4 regions of the Acidovorax sp. GW823-FHT05D11 genome follow, and region 2 is predicted to be linked to each of the others. Evidence: predicted binding sites of a transcription regulator. Region 2 holds the regulator's gene; each other region holds the start of a gene.
The links. The regulator LexA, encoded in region 2, represses DNA repair genes until DNA is damaged. The targets are predictions, from matches to a motif close to ACTGTATNNNNATACAGT.
Positions count from the first base shown of each region.

Region 1 (4,624 bases), 380 kb from region 2:
ATGCGCCATGTCCTGCGTGGCCTGCGCCGTGCGCACCTGCAGCGCCTGCACGGGCGCGATCACCACGCCGTCGATGCGCCGCAGGTCGTGGCGCCACGCCAGCTCCAGCCCCAGCACACCTTGCTGGCGTGCCTGCAGCCAGCCATGCAGGGCCGCGATGCCACGGTGGGCGCTCCAGAGCAGCGCATCGGCCGACGCCGCCAGCGCGGGCAGCTCCAGGGTCAGCGCGAACTGTTCGGGCAGTTCCAGCCACGCATGCGCTTCGGGGGCATCGCCAAAGGCCTGGTCCAGGGCCCGCAGCACCCCCGCGCCAAAACGCCGCGAGACCCCCGGGCGCGGCAGCGCACGCAGCGCCCCCCAGGTGCGGCAGCCCATGCGCTCCAGGCTTGCCACATGCGGGCGCAAGGCGGTCAGCGCATGCAAGGGCAGCCCTGGCGGCCCCTGCGCAGGCGGCGCCCGGCCCGCCAGGGCCAGCCTCAGAAAGCCGTGCGCCACCAGCGCCGTGGGGCCGCAGCCCCACGGCGGCTGCGCACAGGGCCTGCTTCCTTCAGAAAAAACAGGCTCTCCTTGCCCGCCCGAGGTGGAAGCCGCCACGGCCCAGGCCTGCAGCACCTGCGCCAGCAAGACATCGCGCCCGCCCCAAAGCCGTTCGGTGGAGGACACTTCCAGCAGCACGGCCTCATCGTCCACCAGCGCCACGCGCGGTGTAAAACGCAGCGCCCACCAGCCCGCCGACGGCTCCATCGCCACGGCGGCTCCTGCCAGCGCCGTGGAACCGCCCTCCCCCTCATCCGGCCGTGGCCATGGCAGCGCGATCCAGTGCATGCCCCCTCCCCCCTGGCGATGCGGGCGCGGGCGCCCGACGCGGCACGGCGCCCCCGGCGGGGAGTGCAACGGCCAATGCGCCCCGGCCTTCCTCCATCATGCCCACCGCCGCGGCCTGGGCAGCACGCCGCCGTTCGGCCTGCGCCGCCAGCACCTGCGCCAGCAGAAGGTGGCATCCGGGCAATGGCAGCCCCTGCGCCAGGGGCGGCCCCCGGCGCTTGAGAATGTGCACCTGCATCCCGGGGAACACGGGCGTGCCCGCGGGCATGGGCATGCCCTGGACTTGCAGCCGCAGCAAGGCTGGCGACGCCTGGGGGGCCGCGCTGACGGGCCGAAACACCCACAGCAGCTGCTGTTGCTGGGCCGCGGCCAGCTGCAGCCGGCGCAAGGCCGCCGGCTGTGCCTGCGGCAGCCAGGCCATGACGGCCAGCACATCCCGGCACCGCAGCGCCTGCTCGGCGGCCCACAGCGCCGACATGGCCGTATCCGCCCGCACCAGGCCCAGCCGCCCGGGGGGCAGCCCCTGGGCCTGGAGCGCCGGGCCAAAAGGCTCGCACGGGGGCGCCACCACGACCACGGCCCCATGCCGCGCGGCCGTGGCCTGGGCCAGGGCGGGCAGCACCAGCTGCCATTCATGCAGGCCCGCCAAGGGCTGCAACACCTCGCTCAGCGCCCCGACAGGCCACCCTCCACCCGGTAGCTGCGCATCCAGCAGCGCATACCCCGTGGGTTGCGCCTGGTGCTGGCCCGTGCCCACCAGCCCGTCCGCGTGCCAGACGCCAGGCACGGCAGATGGCAGATCGGAGGCGACAACCCGCAGGGAGTGGCGTTGCGCAGGCATGGTGGGAAGAGAGGGTCCGAAAACACTAATACTGTAAATATAACCAGTATTTTGCCAACAGCATGAAAACCTCGGAAAGGCCCGGGAAGGCCCTGCCATTCAGAGCTGGGCGGCACACGCCGCGCTCCCTACAATGGACCGCAAAAGGAAACAGAGGGAGTCGTTCAATGAAGGCAATCCAGTCGGCAGCAGTCGCCCTGCTGCTTCTCCTGTCGGGCAACACGTTCGCCGCCTATGCGGTCTACGTTTTCGAAAGTGGCGGCAATGTGGTCGCCAGCGGCAGCGGCCGCATGAACATGGCAGCCCTCACCCCGGCCGGCAACGGGCCTCTTTTCTCCGTGGTCATCCCCTCGGCTGCGCTGATTTTCACCGGCACGGCCGGGACGGTGGAGGCCTACATGGGCGTCTCCGGGCCTCCCATGCTGGGGGCGGGAGGCCCTGTCCTCGCCGATACATCGTCGGGCGACATGGTGGGACTGGACGGCATGATGGCACCGGGATTTGTCTTCGCCCCCCTGGGCTACGTCTCCGGATCGGCGCTCGCTTCCTCGGCCACGTGGACGGGGACCTCGCTGGCCAGCCTGGGGCTCACGCCAGGCTCCTACACCTGGACCTGGGGCGCGGGCCCCACCGCCGATTCGTTCACGGTCCACGTGGGCATCGCGCCACCCGCCGCCCCGGCTTCCATTCCAACGCTGTCCGAATGGGGCCTGGCGATCCTCTCGGCCCTCATGGCGGGATGGGCGATGCGCCATCGCCTCCTGCGGCGCCGCAACAAGGCGGCCTGAAAACACGTTGACTCACGGGCCCCGGCAAGACGCTTGCGCGCCCCCGAAAAGATCCTGAACAGGTTCTCAGAGCTTTCGGAGGGCCCAATCACACCAATCCGCCACCGCCCCATCCGCGGGCGTGGCGCGCTGCGCCAGTTGCGGCCAACGGCGGTGGCTGGCATTCAGGATGCTCTGGAGCTGCCACAGCGCCTCGCGCCCCACCAGGGCCACTTCGGCCATGCCCATGGTGTCGCCCCGCAGCTGCGCCATGAACTCGCCCTGCTGCTGGGGGTGCGAACCAGCTTCCGTCAGGGCTTTCTGAAGGGCCAGCAGGCGGGCATCGACAAATGCGAGGGCGCTCCCCGGCAGCGTCTTCGCGCTGGTTCCGGGGGGCAATGCGGCCTTGAGCTGGTCCCAGCAGGCAAAGGCTTCGGCGAGAAGGTCCATCTGGCGTGGGGCATCGTTGCCCAGGGGCATGAGCGCGGAGTCGCGGGCGACCTCCTCCTGCAGCAGGGGCAGGAGATGCGCCACCAGCGCCGATGGGAACTTGCGATGGTTCAGCCGCAGCACCAGTGACAGGCGCTGCGCGGGCATGTCGTCGTATTTCTCGTAGAACGCAGCCACCACTTCGGCCAGCAGCAGGATGCGGCCCAGCACCGAGATATCCGCACCCGCCAGCCCGCGCGGATAGCCGCTGCCGTCCATGCGCTCGTGGTGTTCCAGCACCGCCACCTCCACCGGCCGGGGGTAGGCCTGGGTGTCGCGGATCATGAGCATGGCGGTGATGGGGTGCGCCACCAGGTGCTTGCGCTGCACGCCAACGACCTTGTGGTCGGGATCGCTCCAGGCCGGGTCCATGTGCAGCACGCCCAGGTCGTGCAGCAAGGCTGCGGCGGCGAGGTTGGCGCAGTCGCGCTCGCCCAGCTCGCTCTTGATGGCCAGAAACACGGCCACGGTCATCATCTGCAGGCTGTGCTGGAAAAGTTCAGGCCGCTGCTCACGCATCACGGTGAGTTTGCAGGCCATGGAGGGAGGCAAGGGCAGCGAGCGCAGCGGCGCCAGCAGCCGGGCAGCCGAACCCAGCGTTTCGGCCAGCAGCCGGGGCAGCACCTCCCGCTCCACCAAGGCCTGGCCCGCAGCCAGCAAGGCAGGCACATCCACGGGATTGTCGATGGACAGGTGCCGGTCAATCGGCTCGCGCAGCTTGTGCTGCACCAGGCGGTCGTACAGGCGGCCATCGATGCGGGCCCCCTTCTCGACCAGCTTGATGCCGTTGTCGGTATAGATGGCGGCGTCAGCGACCACCATGCGCCGATCGGCCATGTCGGTCAACGCGCGCAGGTAGTGGGGGCTGTCCGCGGTGTCGATGCCCGCAGGTACAAGAGAGTCTGTCATGCAAGAACACAAAGGGTTACCTTGGACTATATGACGTTCCCTCCCTGTGTATCGCCCCGGCCGCCTTGGGCATGCGGTACCTTGATGCAGATCAAGCGCCTGGCGGCAGTACGCGGATGCCGGGCGCAATCCTGGGGGCGCCACGTAGGCGGAACTCGCGCCAGCCGTCCTTGGCATGGGCATTGCCCCGGTTTCCCATCGTTCCTGAAAAACGCCCTACTCGCCAGGATTCGAGGCGCTAAAACCCCATTGCTGCCACAAAAATATGGGTAAACCCTGCCTGCTCACACCCTCATTGTTTCCAATACCGGAACAGTTAGTTTGCGACCCGGTGGTTTTTCTTCGCGCCCCATCCACGTACAGTTCATCCCATCGATGAGCCGAACCCGCAAGGCGACTCACCGAACCCGGTTCAGAAATGGTTTTTGTCCCGGCTTTTTTGAGACGCTTTTTTCTTCCTGAAGGATTTCATCATGAACAAGACCGCCCGCTTCCTCTCCATCGCCGCCGTGGCTGCTTTCGCTTCTTTCGGTGCCCAGGCCGATGAAGCCGATGCCTCGCAGTTCGCCACGAAGTTCGAGACGAACCGCACGCGCGCCGAAGTGGCCGCCGAAGCCGCCACCGTGGCCCAGACCCGCTCCATCGAGCCCGCAGGTTCGCGTGTGGTGACGTATCAATCCACCGCCGACCGCGCCGCCGTGCGTGCCCAGGCCGCCGATGCCGTGCGCACCGGCCAGATCCCTTCGGGTGAGCGTGGTTGATCAGCGTTTGATTCGCTGAATCCAGGCCCTCT
Region 1 is NZ_CM179502.1:2,643,020-2,647,643, reverse strand. Features, by position in the region: gene AC3RCE_RS12365 (DNA polymerase Y subunit UmuC family protein) at 1-825, opposite strand, end outside; gene imuA (translesion DNA synthesis-associated protein ImuA) at 788-1,666, opposite strand; gene AC3RCE_RS12355 (IPTL-CTERM sorting domain-containing protein) at 1,834-2,454, shown strand; gene AC3RCE_RS12350 (HD-GYP domain-containing protein) at 2,521-3,831, opposite strand; gene AC3RCE_RS12345 (DUF4148 domain-containing protein) at 4,305-4,592, shown strand.
Region 1: the regulator LexA is predicted to act here: its motif matches at 1,697-1,714, upstream of imuA (translesion DNA synthesis-associated protein ImuA).

Region 2 (4,624 bases):
GGCACAGGCAGCGTGGAAGAAATCACCGCGCGCGCGCTCCAGGCGCTGGCCAGCTGAGCGCGAGGGTCACGCCCCAGGACCAGCGACGCCATGGGGCACCAGGGCGTCGCTTTTCTTTTGGGAGGTGCCGGTGGCCCCTTCAGGCGCGCCGTGGCACCAGCGGGCCAGACCCTCATGGCCCCGGCCTTGCCACCCATCCTGGTTTTGTTCAGGCCGGACTGGAGCGCAGGCCGTAGGCCTTGCCGTCCACGAAAAGGTATTCCGCGCGCAGCACCGCATCGCCCTTCTCATCGCGCAGGGTGAAGCCCACCACCGACAGGTCCGTGCAGGGCTTGATCTCCTGCACCTGCCAGGCCTGCATGCGTGTCAGGGGCGCCAGCTCGATCTCCCAGCGGCGGTCCTTGCGGGTGGGCAGCACCGCCTTGGCCAGCAAGGCCTTGCCGTCCACGGGCGAGGCCTGGGCGGGCACCGCGCGCTGCGCCAGGTCCGCGGGAAGCCGCAACTGCGCGGGAAGCTCCAGCTCCAGCTCGGCATGGGGGTTTTGCCAGCGCACCTTGCGCACCGTGCCTTCCAGATAGATGGGGCGCTCGGCATCAAAACTGCTCCAGCCATGGTGGGCGCGCGCCCAGAGCGGAACCATCGCAGTGGCCAGGAGCAGGCGGCGGCGTTGCAGACTCATCGGTTCTCTCCTTGTCAGGTCACAGATAGGCGATCCAGCGGCCACAGACCACCACGGCCAGCCAGATCAGCGTGGACGCCAGCATCTGCACCCGGGCCAGGGCGTCCAGGCGCGCCAGCGATCCACGCCCATGGAACCACGCGGCGTTGCAGCCCGCAAGCATTAACAGCAGCATCTTCAAGGTGAATGCGCGGCTGGCGAGCAGCTCGGAAGGCTGGGTGGCAAACATCAGCAGGCCCGATGCCGCCGCCAGGCCAAAGCCACACAATGCCAGCGACAGGCTGAGCCGCGCAAGGTCCTTGACGGGCAGCGCCGCCCCCCGGCCAAACACGCGCAACTCCAGCAGCACCAGGTTGCCCAGCAGCAGGGCAATGCCAACGATGTGCACCACTTCCAGCGCCGGGTAGGCCCAGGCGTGTGTCTTGAGGGCTGCAAACAACACCGGACAGCCTTCGCGCTCAGCGCATCAGGTCCAGCATCAGCGAGATCCGGGCCTTCAGGGGCGGCAGCCCGCCGGAATCAGGCAGCACGTCACCAGGCTTGGGCAGCACCCGCCCCTCGGCGCAGCGCGTGGACCGGACCACCCGCACGCCCACCTCCTGCGCGCGCAGCAATGCGGCTTCCAGAAGGTGGTGGATGGTGCCGTTGCCGGTGCATGCCACCACCAGCCCCTGGACGCCGTCACGCACCAGCGCATCCACCATGGCGCCCGTGGCGCCCGCGTGGCTCATGATCACCTCCACGCGGGGCCAGGCCGCTGCATTTGCTATATTTTGCAGAGCACCCCACGCATGCTTGGCGGGCGGTATCGGCCAATCCTGCGCAAGGCGAATGGCGCCCTCCTCCACCCACCCCAAAGGCCCGGCCTCGCCCGAACTGAGCGCATGGACACGGTACGGATGCACCTTCTGGACCTGCTGTGCGCCGTGGACCTCGCCAGCGGCCACTGCGAGCACGCCGCGGGCACCCGCAGCCACCGCGACCGCCACGGCATCCAGGAGATTTTGCGGCCCGTCGGGCGTGAGCGCCGTGGCCGGGCGCATGGCGCAGGTCAGCACCACGGGTTTCAGCCGGGTATCCAGCACCTGGTTCAGGAACCAGGCCGTCTCCTCCAGCGTATCGGTGCCGTGGGTGATGACCACCCCGCGCACGGAAGCATCCTGGAGGTGGTGGGCGCAGCGCAGCGCCAGGGCCTGCCACACCCCGCCATCCATGTCCTTGCTGTCGATCTGAGCCACCTGCTCCGCCACGAGCATGCCACCGGCCGCCTCCTGCAATCCGGGGACCGCTGCCAGCAGCTGCTCCACCCCGACCTGCGCGGCGGTGTACCCGATGTTGTCACCCGCCTGTGCCGACGTGCCGGCAATGGTTCCTCCAGTGCCCAAAACCACAATTTTTTGCCCACTCACTTGCATACTCCGAAAAACTGGTGAAAAATACAGTTACTGGATTAAAAAACAGTTGTCCTTCACTGTAGCCGCCTCCACCGGAAACCACCATGCTCGACAACCCGAAACTCACGGCCCGCCAGCAACAGATCCTGGACCTCATCCAGACCGCCATTGCACGCACAGGGGCGCCTCCCACCCGCGCCGAAATCGCGGCTGAACTGGGCTTCAAGTCGGCCAATGCGGCAGAAGAACATCTGCAGGCCCTCGCACGCAAGGGCGTGATCGAACTGGTGAGCGGCACATCGCGGGGCATCCGGTTGCGCAGCGACACGCTGCGCTCCATCAATGCAGCGCGCGGCAGCCAGTTCCACCTGCCCATTCCCGGGCTCTCCCAGCTGGTCCTGCCCCTGGTGGGGCGGGTGGCGGCGGGTTCGCCCATTCTCGCGCAGGAACACGTCGACCAGACCTACAGCGTGGAAAACAGCCTGTTCCAGCACAAGCCCGACTACCTGCTCAAGGTGCGTGGCATGTCCATGCGCGATGCCGGCATCATGGACGGCGACCTGCTGGCCGTGCAGTCCACCCGCGAGGCGCGCAACGGCCAGATCATCGTGGCCCGCCTGGGAGACGACGTGACGGTCAAGCGCCTGCGGCGCACCGCCACGGCCATCGAGTTGCTGCCTGAAAACCCGGACTACCCGGTCATCGTGGTACAGCCTGGCGAACCTTTCGAAATCGAAGGTCTCGCGGTAGGCCTCATTCGCAACACCATGCTGATGTAGCCGGTCCCGGCTGCTGGTCCATTCACTACCGCATTGCAGGTGGCGGGCGTTTGGTGTGCCGGGCAAACCGGCACGCCAGCCCTGCGGTGCGGGTTCAATTTGCAATCCTGCCTATGTCCAACCCCCGACCTTCGGAGTTTTCACATGGGAATTGCCTTGATCACCTTTTCCACCTTGTCCATGCCGCTGCGCTCGCTGACGCGCTGGTTTCACTCGACCGCCGCGCTCGCGGTGCCGTCTGCGGCAAGTTCGCCCCCACCCCGTTCCCACCATGATGACACGGACCGCAGCGACGGCCGGGGCACGGCCGGCTCCAGGAGCATCCACCGCCCGCAGGGTCTCCCTGGCCCACGTCCGCTGCGCGGCAACTGGCCCTTCACGGTCAACACGCCCCAGACGCCCCCCGCCGAAGGCCCCGGGCGGCAGGCCGGCACCCGCAGAGCACCGCCCGCGATGCCGGTACCGCCCGCAGGAAGCCGCAGCGCCTGCGCCGCGCCGCGGCCCACCGATGGATCGGGCCGCCGGACCGCCAAGGTCTTGCGCAGGATCTCAGCCCCCGGCACGGGCCGGCTGGTGATCGCCGGCAGGATGGCCGACGTGTGCGCGGAACTGGACCGCATGGTGGCCTGCGAGGGAGCCCTGCAGGCCTCTTGAGACCAAGATACTTCCTTCATCACGGGCCAACGGCGCCAACGGCACGGTCCTCGTTGGCGTGTGGCGTTCCTTCTCGAAAGAGATGGATCTGCGGGCGTGAGAAAAACGGCCGGGGAGCGATGGCACGGCCCCGCCACGTCCTGCCATGGGCGGCAGCGTTTTGCGGGATGCGCCAACACTCCGTCACCAAAAGCCCCGTACTTTGATGCCCCAGGACGGCGGCCCGGTGAATGCCGGTGGCGCCACCAAGGCACAATATCGGGATGAACATTGTGATTCTCGACGACTACCAGGACGCAGTCCGCAAGCTGCACTGCGCATCCCGGCTCGACGCGTACACCGCCAAGGTCTACACCAACACCGTCAAAGGACTTGGGCAGCTTTCTGTCCGCCTGAAGGATGCCGACATCATCGTTCTGGTGCGGGAGCGCACACAGATCACGCGCCAACTGGTGGAAAAGCTTCCCCGCCTCAAACTGATCGCGCAAACCGGCAAGATCGGCAGTCACATCGACGTGACGGCGTGCACGGAGCGGGGCATTGCCGTGGCCGAGGGCATAGGGTCCCCGGTGGCCCCGGCCGAACTGACCTGGGCCCTCGTGATGGCAGCCATGCGCAGGCTGCCGCAGTACATCGCCAACCTCAAGCACGGCGCCTGGCAGCAGTCGGGGCTGAAGACCGCATCCATGCCCGCCAACTTCGGCCTTGGCAACGTGCTGCGCGGCAAAACGCTGGGCATCTGGGGATATGGCCGCATCGGACAGCTCGTGGCTGGCTACGGACGCGCTTTCGGCATGAACGTGCGTATCTGGGGCCGCGAGGCGTCCCGCGCCCAGGCCTTGACGGACGGCTACCAGGCCGCGACCACGCGCGAGGAGTTCTTCTCGCAGTGTGACGTGATCTCGCTGCACCTGCGCCTCAACGATGAAACGCGCGGCATCGTCTCGCTGGAAGACCTGTCTTGCATGAAGCCCACCTCCCTTCTCGTCAACACGTCGCGGGCCGAATTGATCGAGCCCGACGCGCTGATCGCAGCGTTGAACCGGGGCCGTCCCGGCATGGCGGCGGTCGATGTGTTCGAGAGCGAACCCATCCTTCAGGGCCACGCCTTGCTGCGG
Region 2 is NZ_CM179502.1:3,018,767-3,023,390, forward strand. Features, by position in the region: gene adk (adenylate kinase) at 1-57, shown strand, start outside; gene AC3RCE_RS14010 (DUF6152 family protein) at 209-679, opposite strand; gene AC3RCE_RS14015 (hypothetical protein) at 699-1,118, opposite strand; gene AC3RCE_RS14020 (asparaginase) at 1,138-2,094, opposite strand; gene lexA (transcriptional repressor LexA) at 2,178-2,852, shown strand; gene AC3RCE_RS14030 (hypothetical protein) at 2,997-3,506, shown strand; gene AC3RCE_RS14035 (D-2-hydroxyacid dehydrogenase family protein) at 3,770-4,624, shown strand, end outside.

Region 3 (4,624 bases), 790 kb from region 2:
TGGCGGCGAAGTCCATGTCGCCCAGCTGCACCGGCAGCAGGCGGCGGGTGTCGGGGTTGAGCGTGGTTTCCCACAGCTGCTCGGCGTTCATCTCGCCCAGGCCCTTGAAGCGGCTGATCTGGCACTTCTCGCGGGCCACGCCGTCCTTGGCGCACTTGTCGAGGATGGCGGTGAGCTCGCCGTCGTCCAGCGCATACATCTTGGCGGCGGGCTTCTTGCCGCGGGCGGGCACGTCCACGCGGAACAGCGGGGGGCGCGCCACGTAGATGTGGCCGGTCTCGATGAGCTTGGGGAAGTGGCGGAAGAACAGCGTGAGCAGCAGCACCTGGATGTGCGAGCCGTCCACATCGGCGTCCGACAGGATGCAGACCTTGCCATAGCGCAGGCCCGTGAGGTCGGGCGTGTCGTTCGGGCCGTGCGGGTCCACGCCGATGGCCACCGAGATGTCGTGGATCTCGTTGTTGGCGAACAGGCGGTCGCGCTCCACCTCCCAGGTGTTGAGCACCTTGCCGCGCAGCGGCAGGATGGCCTGGCTTTCCTTGTCGCGGCCCATCTTGGCGCTGCCGCCGGCGGAGTCGCCCTCGACCAGGAAGACTTCGTTGTGTGCGATGTCGCGGCTTTCGCAGTCGGTGAGCTTGCCGGGCAGCACGGCCACGCCCGAGCCCTTGCGCTTTTCGACCTTCTGGCCGGCCTTCTGGCGCGTCTGCGCGGCCTTGATGGCGAGTTCTGCCAGCTTCTTGCCGTAGTCCACGTGCTGGTTGAGCCAGAGCTCCAGCGCCGGGCGCACGAAGCCGCTGACCAGGCGCACCGCGTCGCGCGAGTTCAGCCGCTCCTTGATCTGGCCCTGGAACTGAGGATCGAGCACCTTGGCCGAGAGCACGTAGCTGGCACGGGCGAACACGTCTTCGGGCAGCAGCTTGACGCCCTTGGGCAGCAGGCTGTGCAGCTCGATGAAGCTCTTGACGGCGTTGAACAGGCCGTCGCGCAGGCCGCTTTCGTGCGTGCCGCCGGCGCTGGTGGGAATCAGGTTGACGTAGCTCTCGCGCATGGGCTGGCCGTCTTCGGTGAAGGCCACGCACCAGGAGGCGCCCTCGCCCTCGGCAAAACTCTCGTTGTTGCGGTCGGCAAAGCCCTCGCCCTCGAAGAGCGGGATCACCGGGTCGCCACTGAGCGTCTGCATCAGGTAGTCGCGCAGGCCGCCCTTGTACTGCCAGGTCTGGGTGTCGCGCGTCTTCTCGTTGACCAGGGTCACCGACACGCCGGGCATCAGCACCGCCTTGCTGCGCAACAGGTGGGTGAGCTCGCCCATGGGCAGCGCGCTCGACTCGAAATACTTGGCATCAGGCCAGGCGCGCACGGTCGTGCCCTGCTTGCGCTCGCCGGCTTCCAGCGCGCGGGTCACCAGGGGCTCGACCACGTCGCCGGCCGAAAACACCAGCCGGGCGACCTTGCCTTCGCGGTGGCTGCTCACTTCCAGACGGGTGGCCAGCGCGTTGGTCACGCTCACGCCCACGCCGTGCAGGCCGCCCGAGAAGCTGTAGGCACCGCCCTTGCCCTTGTCGAACTTGCCGCCCGCGTGCAGGCGGGTGAAGACCAGCTCGATCACCGGCGCGTTTTCCTCGGGGTGCATGCCGAAGGGGATGCCGCGCCCGTCGTCCTCGATGCTCACCGAGCCGTCGGCGTGCAGCGTGACCTTGATCTTCTTGCCATGGCCGGCCAGCGCCTCGTCGGCGGCGTTGTCCAGCACCTCCTGGATGATGTGCAGGGGGTTGTCGGTGCGGGTGTACATGCCCGGGCGCTGCTTGACGGGCTCCAGGCCCTTGAGCACGCGGATCGACCCTTCGGAATAGTCACTACTGGTGGACACGGAAGACGGTTTGGCAGACATAGCGGCGGATTGTAGTGCGGCAGCAGCGCAATAGCTGGATGAAAAAACAGTCATGACAACACTGGCAGCGTGCTCCGGGCCCCCCAGGCCCGGGGGCGGCGGCCGCAGACAGAGTGGCTGGGGGCGGGTTGCAACACAAAGGACGGTCCCGCGCAGCAGGCCCGGCGGCAACCCCGCTGCCAACTGTATTGGTCCCCGGTGTATCAGCGCGTTTCGCCCAATCTCGCTACATTCCTGCGCATGCATATGAATCCTCCCAAACTGTCCATGTTCCAGGTGCTCGCGTGCGGCGCGGCCATCGTGACCCTGTCCATGGGCATCCGCCATGGGTTCGGGCTCTGGCTCCTGCCCATCACGCAGGAGATGGGCTGGACCCGCCAGTCGTTCGCGCTGGCCATCGCCATCCAGAACCTGTCCTGGGGCCTGATCGGCATCTTTGCGGGCATGGCGGCAGACCGGTTCGGAGCGTTCCGCGTGCTCATCGGCGGCGCGGTGCTCTATGGCCTGGGTTTGGCGGGCATGGCGCTGTCGCCCACGACCACCCTGTTTGCGTTGACGGCCGGCGTACTGATCGGCGCCGCGCAGGCGGGCACCACCTACGCCGTGATCTACGGTGTGCTGGGCCGCCAGATCGCGCCGGAGCGCAGATCCTGGGCCATGGGCGTGGCGGCGGCCGCAGGTTCGTTCGGCCAGTTCCTCATGGTGCCCGTGGAGGGCTGGCTGATCGCCGGACTGGGTTGGCAGCAGGCGCTGCTGGCCTTGTCGATGGCCGTGCTGCTCATCGTGCCGCTGGCCTTTGGCCTGCGGGAGCCGGGCTTCAAGGGCGCCGCGCCGCCCAAGCGCGAGCAGACCATCGTGCAGGCGCTGGGCGAGGCGTTCCGCTACCCGAGCTTCAACCTGCTGATGGCCGGTTATTTCGTGTGCGGCTTCCAGGTGGTGTTCATCGGGGTGCACATGCCCAGCTACCTGAAGGACCACGGCCTGTCGCCCCAGGTGGCCAGCTACGCGCTGGCGCTGATCGGCCTGTTCAACGTGCTGGGCACCTACGTGGCCGGCACCCTCGGCCAGCGCATGCCCAAGCGGTTCATCCTGGCCTTCATCTACTTTGCCCGCGCGGCGGTGATCACCGTGTTCCTGCTCGTGCCGCTGTCGCCGCTGTCGGTGTATGTGTTCTCGGCCGTGATGGGCACGCTGTGGCTGTCCACCATCCCGCCCACCAACGCCACCATCGCGCAGATCTTTGGCGTGCAGCACCTGTCGATGCTGGGCGGCTTCGTGTTCTTCAGCCACCAGATCGGCAGCTTCCTGGGCGTGTGGCTGGGCGGCTATCTGTATGACGCCACGGGCAGCTACGATATCGTCTGGTACATCGCCATCGCGCTGGGGGTGTTTGCCGGGCTGGTGAACCTGCCGGTCCGGGAAAGCCCCATCCCGCGCGGCGCCGCCCAGCCCGCCTGAACACGGCCCTTGCATCCGAACATCCCCATGTCCACCGCCAGCAGCGCCCCCTCGACCTCGCCCGGCCACGGCATGCCACGGCCCTGGCGCTGGCTGGCCTGGACAGTTGCCGTGGTGCTGTGCCTGGCGGTGTTTGGCATGTACACGGTGCCGGACTTCATGGTGATGCTGGCCGACCAGATGTGGGCGTGTTTCTGAGCCCGCGCCATCCACTTTCAAGTCTTTTTGGCCGCCAGCGCTTGATGAATAAGCGCTGATAGCTATATCTTCAATAGCAAATGCACGGTAACGAAGCCGCTTCCGACTGGGTCCGCCGCTGGTCCCACCTGATCGCGCCGGGCAGCACGGTGCTCGACGTGGCCTGCGGCGCCGGGCGCCACCTGCGCTGGCTGCATGGCCTGGGCCACCCCGTGGTGGGGGTGGACCGCTCTGCCGAGGCCCTGGCCGCCTGCGAGGGGCTGGGGGAACTCGTCCTGGCCGACATCGAGAACGGCCCATGGCCGCTGGCGGGCCGCCGGTTTGGCGCCGTGGTCGCCACCAACTACCTGTGGCGGCCCCTGCTGCCCACCCTGGTGGAGAGCGTCGCACCGGGTGGCGTGCTGATCTACGAAACCTTTGCGCACGGCAACGGCACCGTGGGCCGCCCTGCGCGGCCGGAATTCCTGCTGGCGCCCGGGGAATTGCTGAGCGCCTGCGCCGGGCTGCGCACCGTGGCCTACGAGGACGGCTTCCTGCAAAACCCCGACCGTTTCGTGCAACGCATCACGGCCGTGCGGGAACTCCCGCACGCTGGCGGCCCCTCGCGGAATCTTTTGGCCATGCCGCCTAGTTAGAATGCCCTTTTACCGTTTACCACTGCGGACATGACCTCTTCCTCCGTCCCCCTTACCGGCAGCATCGTCGCCCTCGTCACCCCCATGCACGAGGACGGTAGCGTGGACTACCCGGCCCTGCGCAAACTGATCGACTGGCACATCGCCGAAGGCACCGACTGCATCGGTGTGGTGGGCACCACGGGCGAATCGCCCACCGTCAATGTCGAAGAACACTGCGAAATCATCCGCGTGGCCGTCGAGCAATCCGCCAAGCGCGTGCCCATCATGGCGGGCTGCGGCGCCAACTCCACCGCCGAAGCCATCGAACTGGCCAAGTTCGCGCGCGGCGTCGGGGCCGACAGCCAGCTGCAGGTCGTGCCCTACTACAACAAGCCCACGCAAGAGGGCCAGTTCCAGCATTTCAAGGCGATCGCCGAAGCCACGGGCGACCTGCCCATCGTGC
Region 3 is NZ_CM179502.1:3,808,068-3,812,691, forward strand. Features, by position in the region: gene AC3RCE_RS17525 (DNA topoisomerase IV subunit B) at 1-1,888, opposite strand, end outside; gene AC3RCE_RS17530 (MFS transporter) at 2,129-3,346, shown strand; gene AC3RCE_RS17535 (hypothetical protein) at 3,374-3,544, shown strand; gene AC3RCE_RS17540 (class I SAM-dependent methyltransferase) at 3,625-4,179, shown strand; gene dapA (4-hydroxy-tetrahydrodipicolinate synthase) at 4,210-4,624, shown strand, end outside.
Region 3: the regulator LexA is predicted to act here: its motif matches at 1,922-1,939, upstream of AC3RCE_RS17525 (DNA topoisomerase IV subunit B).

Region 4 (4,624 bases), 2.3 Mb from region 2:
CCTGCCCGAAATCATGCGTTACACGGGCATCACCCGCCGGCCCATCTTCGTGCCGTCGGTAGGCAACTTCCGCCAGGGCATGCTGGTGCAGCTGCCGCTGCATCTGGACCTGCTGCCCGGCGCGCCCAATGCGGCCGATTTGCACGACGCGCTGGCGGCGCATTACGCCAGGAGCAATACGCCCGAGCAGTGGGTCAGCGTGCTGCCCGCCACGGCCGACGGCAAGCTGGATGCGACCGCGCTGAACGACACCAACAAGCTGGAGCTGCGCGTGTTCGCCAACGAAGAGTACCGGCACGCCGTGCTGATCGCGCGCCTGGACAACCTGGGCAAAGGCGCCAGCGGCGCGGCCGTGCAGAACCTGCAGCTGATGCTGGGCCTCTGACGGCGGAGATAGGTGTGGGGACAACAGGCGGCTCTGGAGCGTGGCCGCCTGTGCTGTCTTCTGGGTCCCGGGGCCTTGGGGCGCCGCCCCTGCCCGCGTGACCGGCCCTAGATCTCGCCCTGGATTTCCGGCGCTTCGCCACGCACGACGCGCCGGGTGATCTCGCCCGAAAACCCGCGTGCGGTCAGAAAGCGGACTTGCCGCGCACGTTGCTGCGCATCGTCCGCCACGGCGCCAAACTTGCGCAGCCACAGTGCATGGGCGCGTGCCCATTCGCTGCCTTTGAGTTGGTTGAGGGCGTGCTGAACCGCCTCGGGGCCGATGCCCTTGGCGTGCAGCTCCTGCCGTATGCGCTGGGAACCCAGGCGGCCCGCGCGCTGGTGCAGCACGGATTCCACCACCCGGGCCTCGCTGATGAAGTCGCGCGCCTGCAGGTCTTCCAGCAGGGCCTGCAGGTCGTCGCCCTCCTGCACATGCGGCGCGAGCTTGCGCTGCAGTTCAGCGAGCGAGTGCTCGCGCTGGCTCAGCAGCCGCAGCGCCCGCCCCTTGAGCGAGAGCGTGGTGAACCCCATGGCCTCTTCTTTGCTTTCAATTCAATAGCTGCCAGCGCTTGTCAATCAAGCGCTGGAAGGCAATCTGGCTTGAATTGTGGCGGTCATTCGGCCGCGGCGGCAGGGGCCTGCAGCGCGTCGGGCAGCAGCGCAATGCCCAGGCCCTCGCGCACCTTGTTCTCGATCTCGCGGGCCAGGTCGGGGTTCTCGCGCAGGAACTCGCGCGCGTTGTCGCGGCCCTGGCCGATCTTCTCGCCGTTGTAGGCGTACCAGGCGCCCGACTTCTCCACGATCTTGGCGGTCACGCCCATGTCGATGATCTCGCCCTCGCGGCTGATGCCCTCGCCGAACAGGATGTCGAACTCGGCCGTCTTGAACGGCGGCGACACCTTGTTCTTGACCACCTTGACCTTGGTTTCGTTGCCGATGGCCTCGTCGCCCTTCTTGATGGTGCCGGTGCGGCGGATGTCCAGGCGCACCGAGGCGTAGAACTTGAGCGCGTTGCCGCCGGTGGTGGTTTCGGGGCTGCCGAACATCACGCCGATCTTCATGCGGATCTGGTTGATGAAGATGACCATGCAATTGGTCTTCTTGATCGTGGCCGTGAGCTTGCGCAGCGCCTGGCTCATGAGACGGGCCTGCAGGCCGGGCAGGGCGTCGCCCATCTCGCCTTCGATTTCGGCCTTGGGCGTGAGCGCGGCCACCGAGTCGATGACGATCAGGTCCACGGCGCCCGAGCGCACCAGACTGTCCACGATTTCAAGGGCCTGCTCGCCGGTGTCGGGCTGGCTGATCAGCAGGTCGGACAGCTGCACGCCGAGCTTCTGGGCGTATTGCACATCCAGGGCATGTTCCGCGTCCACGAACGCGCAGGTGCCGCCCTGTTTTTGCATCTCGGCAATCACCTGCAGCGTGAGCGTGGTCTTGCCCGAGGATTCCGGGCCGTAGATCTCGACCACGCGGCCGCGCGGCAAGCCGCCCACGCCCAGGGCGATGTCCAGGCCCAGCGAGCCGGTGGAGACCACCTGGATGTCCTCGATCACCTCGCCTTCGCCCAGGCGCATGATCGTGCCCTTGCCGAATTGCTTCTCGATCTGGGCGAGCGCGGCGGCCAGGGCCTTGGCCTTTTCGGTGTTCACGGGCAATGCGGGGTTGGTGCCTTTGACTGCGACGTCCATGAGAAAACTCCTTGAGAAACAATGGGTTGGGTGCCTGCACCGCTCTGCGGTTAATCACAGGCTGGATGCTTGAACAGTAGTTTATGCGAGCCGTCGCGGGGCATTCAAGCACAATTTAGTCAGTTTGCCTGACAATGTGTGAATGCCTGATATGCCTCTTCCTTCACCCGCCGAAGACGGCTGGCGCCAGACCCACCTGGGCCGCCTGTTCGGCCACGCCATGCGGCGCTTCGACGCGCGCGTGCTGCAGCTCATGGCGCACAACGTGGAGGTGCCGCTGGCGCTGTCCAACCTCGCGGCGCGCGACCAGGTGAGCGCCGCCCACGTGCACATCACGCGCCACCTGGCGCTGCAGGGCGACCGGCTGACCGACCTGGCCCAGCGCGCGGGCATGACCAAGCAGGCGATGGCCAACCTGGTGGACCAGTGCGAGGCCTGGGGCCTGGTCACGCGCGAGGCCGATCCGCTGGATGCGCGTGCGCGCCGCGTGTGCTTCACGCCCACGGGCCTGGCTTGGCTGCAGGCGTTTCGCGATGCCGTCGCGCAGGCCGAGGCGGAGTTCCGGGCGGAGGTGGGCAACGACGTGGCCACCGTGGTGGCGATCGGGCTGGAGGCCTATGCGGGCGGCTAGGCCGCCGCACGGTCATCCTGGCGCCCAAGGGGGGGCTTCAGACGCGCGGGGCGCTCTCCTGCCGCGCGGCGTGGCTCAGCGCGTGGGGGTCCAGCCGCAGCGCGCGCAATGCCCGCGCCGCCACGCCCTGCGGCGTGGCCGCGATCAGTGCCACCACGTGCGCACCCAGCAAGGGGCCGGGCTGGCCCTTGCGGGCCTCCGCCAGTGCCTGGATGAGGCCCTCACCGGAGGGCTGCGCGCGGTAGATCCCGGCCTGCGGCGCACAGGGTGCGGCGGGCGGCATTTCGGCATCAATACCGATCTGCGCCAGCGCATCGCGGTACTGCTGTTCGATCGCGGCGGGCAGGGCGTCCGGGTCCGCGCCAACGCGCGCGAAAGCGCGGCGCGCGGAGCCGTCGGGCAGCTCGATGGCGGCCAGCAGGAAGTGCTCAGCGCCCGGTTGCGGCTGGCCCCGTGCGCGGGCGTGGTGCTCGGCGCGCGTGCACAGCCGGCGCAGAGTGCGCATGTCGTTAGGCGCTGGCGGATGTGTTGCAGCATGGGGAGGAGTCCTTCCATCATCCAGGGGGGGCGGGGCGCGTGGCCTGGGGAGAGAGCCGCTTGTGCGCCGCCTGCTTGCTGACGCCCAGGGCCTGGGCAATCTGCGCCCACGACCAGCCCTGCTTCAGGGCTGTGGCCACGGCCGCCGCCTCCAGCCGGTCGGCCATCAGGCGCAAGGCCACCACGGCGGCCAGCGCGGCTTCGGGGTCGTCGTGCGGGGGCAGCTGCAGGGGCGGTGGGGTCGGCATTCGTCAACTGTAGTTGACGGAACTCATATCGTCAACAAGGGTTGACGACAGGGCCGGGAGCCTGGCCCGGGGGCGGGCCCTCAGGGCGCCGGCCCGGTGCCAGCCGCGGCGCCCGTGGGCGGGGGCGCCGCGCCTGCGGGCTCCGCGCAGGCCAGCAACCACTGCCGGAAGCACTGCAGCGCATGCAGCTGCGTGCGGCCTTCGGGGTAGCAGAGCCAGTAGCCCACCTCGCTCTGGTAGCCCCCGCGCTGGACGGCGGCGGCCAGCGGCTCGCGCACCAGGCCGGCGGTGATCTCGTCCTGCACCAGGCAGCGCGGCACCAGGGCCAGGCCCATGCCGGCCATCACCGCGCGGATCATGGTCTGGAACTGGTCGAACTGCGGGCCGGCCAGCGGGTCGAGCTGGCCCTGTACCCCGTGCGTCTCGCTCCAGCGCAGCCAGGCCTCGGGCACGGTCACATGGCGCAGCAGCGCGTAGCGCGCCACGTCGCGCGGGGTGTGGATGGGCCAGTCCGCCACCTTGGCGCGCGGCGCGATCAGGGCCACGTCGTTGCCCGTGATGTAGTGGGCGTGGGCGCCCGGCCAGTGGCCATCGCCGAACAGGATGGCGCAGTCGAGCTCGGGCCGTTCGAAGTTGTAGCTGTGCACGTACGGCACGAAGTGCAGCGTGACCTGCGGGTGCTGCTGCTGGAACTGCGGCAGGCGCGGAATGAGCCACTTGGCGGCGAAGGTGGGCAGGCTCGACAGGTGCAGCGCGCCGCCGCCGTCATCGCTGGTGATCAGCTCCAGTGTGGCGGCCTCCAGCTGCGCCAGCACGGCGCGCACGGCCTTCTCGTAGCGCTCGCCCGCGGGGGTCAGCGCCAGGCGCTTGCGGCTGCGCTCGAACAGCGGCACGCCCACCCAGGCCTCCAGTTCCTTCACCTGCTTGCTCACCGCGCTCTGCGTGAGGTGCAGGGCCTCGGCGGCCCGCGAGACGCTGCCGAAGCGCGTGACGGTGGAAAACGCCCGCAGCAGGTGCAAGGGGGGTGAAAGGCGGCGCAGGGAAGACATCGTAAGTTATCAAATCATTCCATATGGGAATGTTATCAGGCATAT
Region 4 is NZ_CM179502.1:5,356,351-5,360,974, reverse strand. Features, by position in the region: gene argC (N-acetyl-gamma-glutamyl-phosphate reductase) at 1-385, shown strand, start outside; gene recX (recombination regulator RecX) at 493-957, opposite strand; gene recA (recombinase RecA) at 1,041-2,114, opposite strand; gene AC3RCE_RS24745 (MarR family winged helix-turn-helix transcriptional regulator) at 2,257-2,745, shown strand; gene AC3RCE_RS24740 (Clp protease N-terminal domain-containing protein) at 2,783-3,250, opposite strand; gene AC3RCE_RS24735 (helix-turn-helix domain-containing protein) at 3,300-3,530, opposite strand; gene AC3RCE_RS24730 (LysR substrate-binding domain-containing protein) at 3,611-4,579, opposite strand.
Region 4: the regulator LexA is predicted to act here: its motif matches at 2,175-2,192, upstream of recA (recombinase RecA).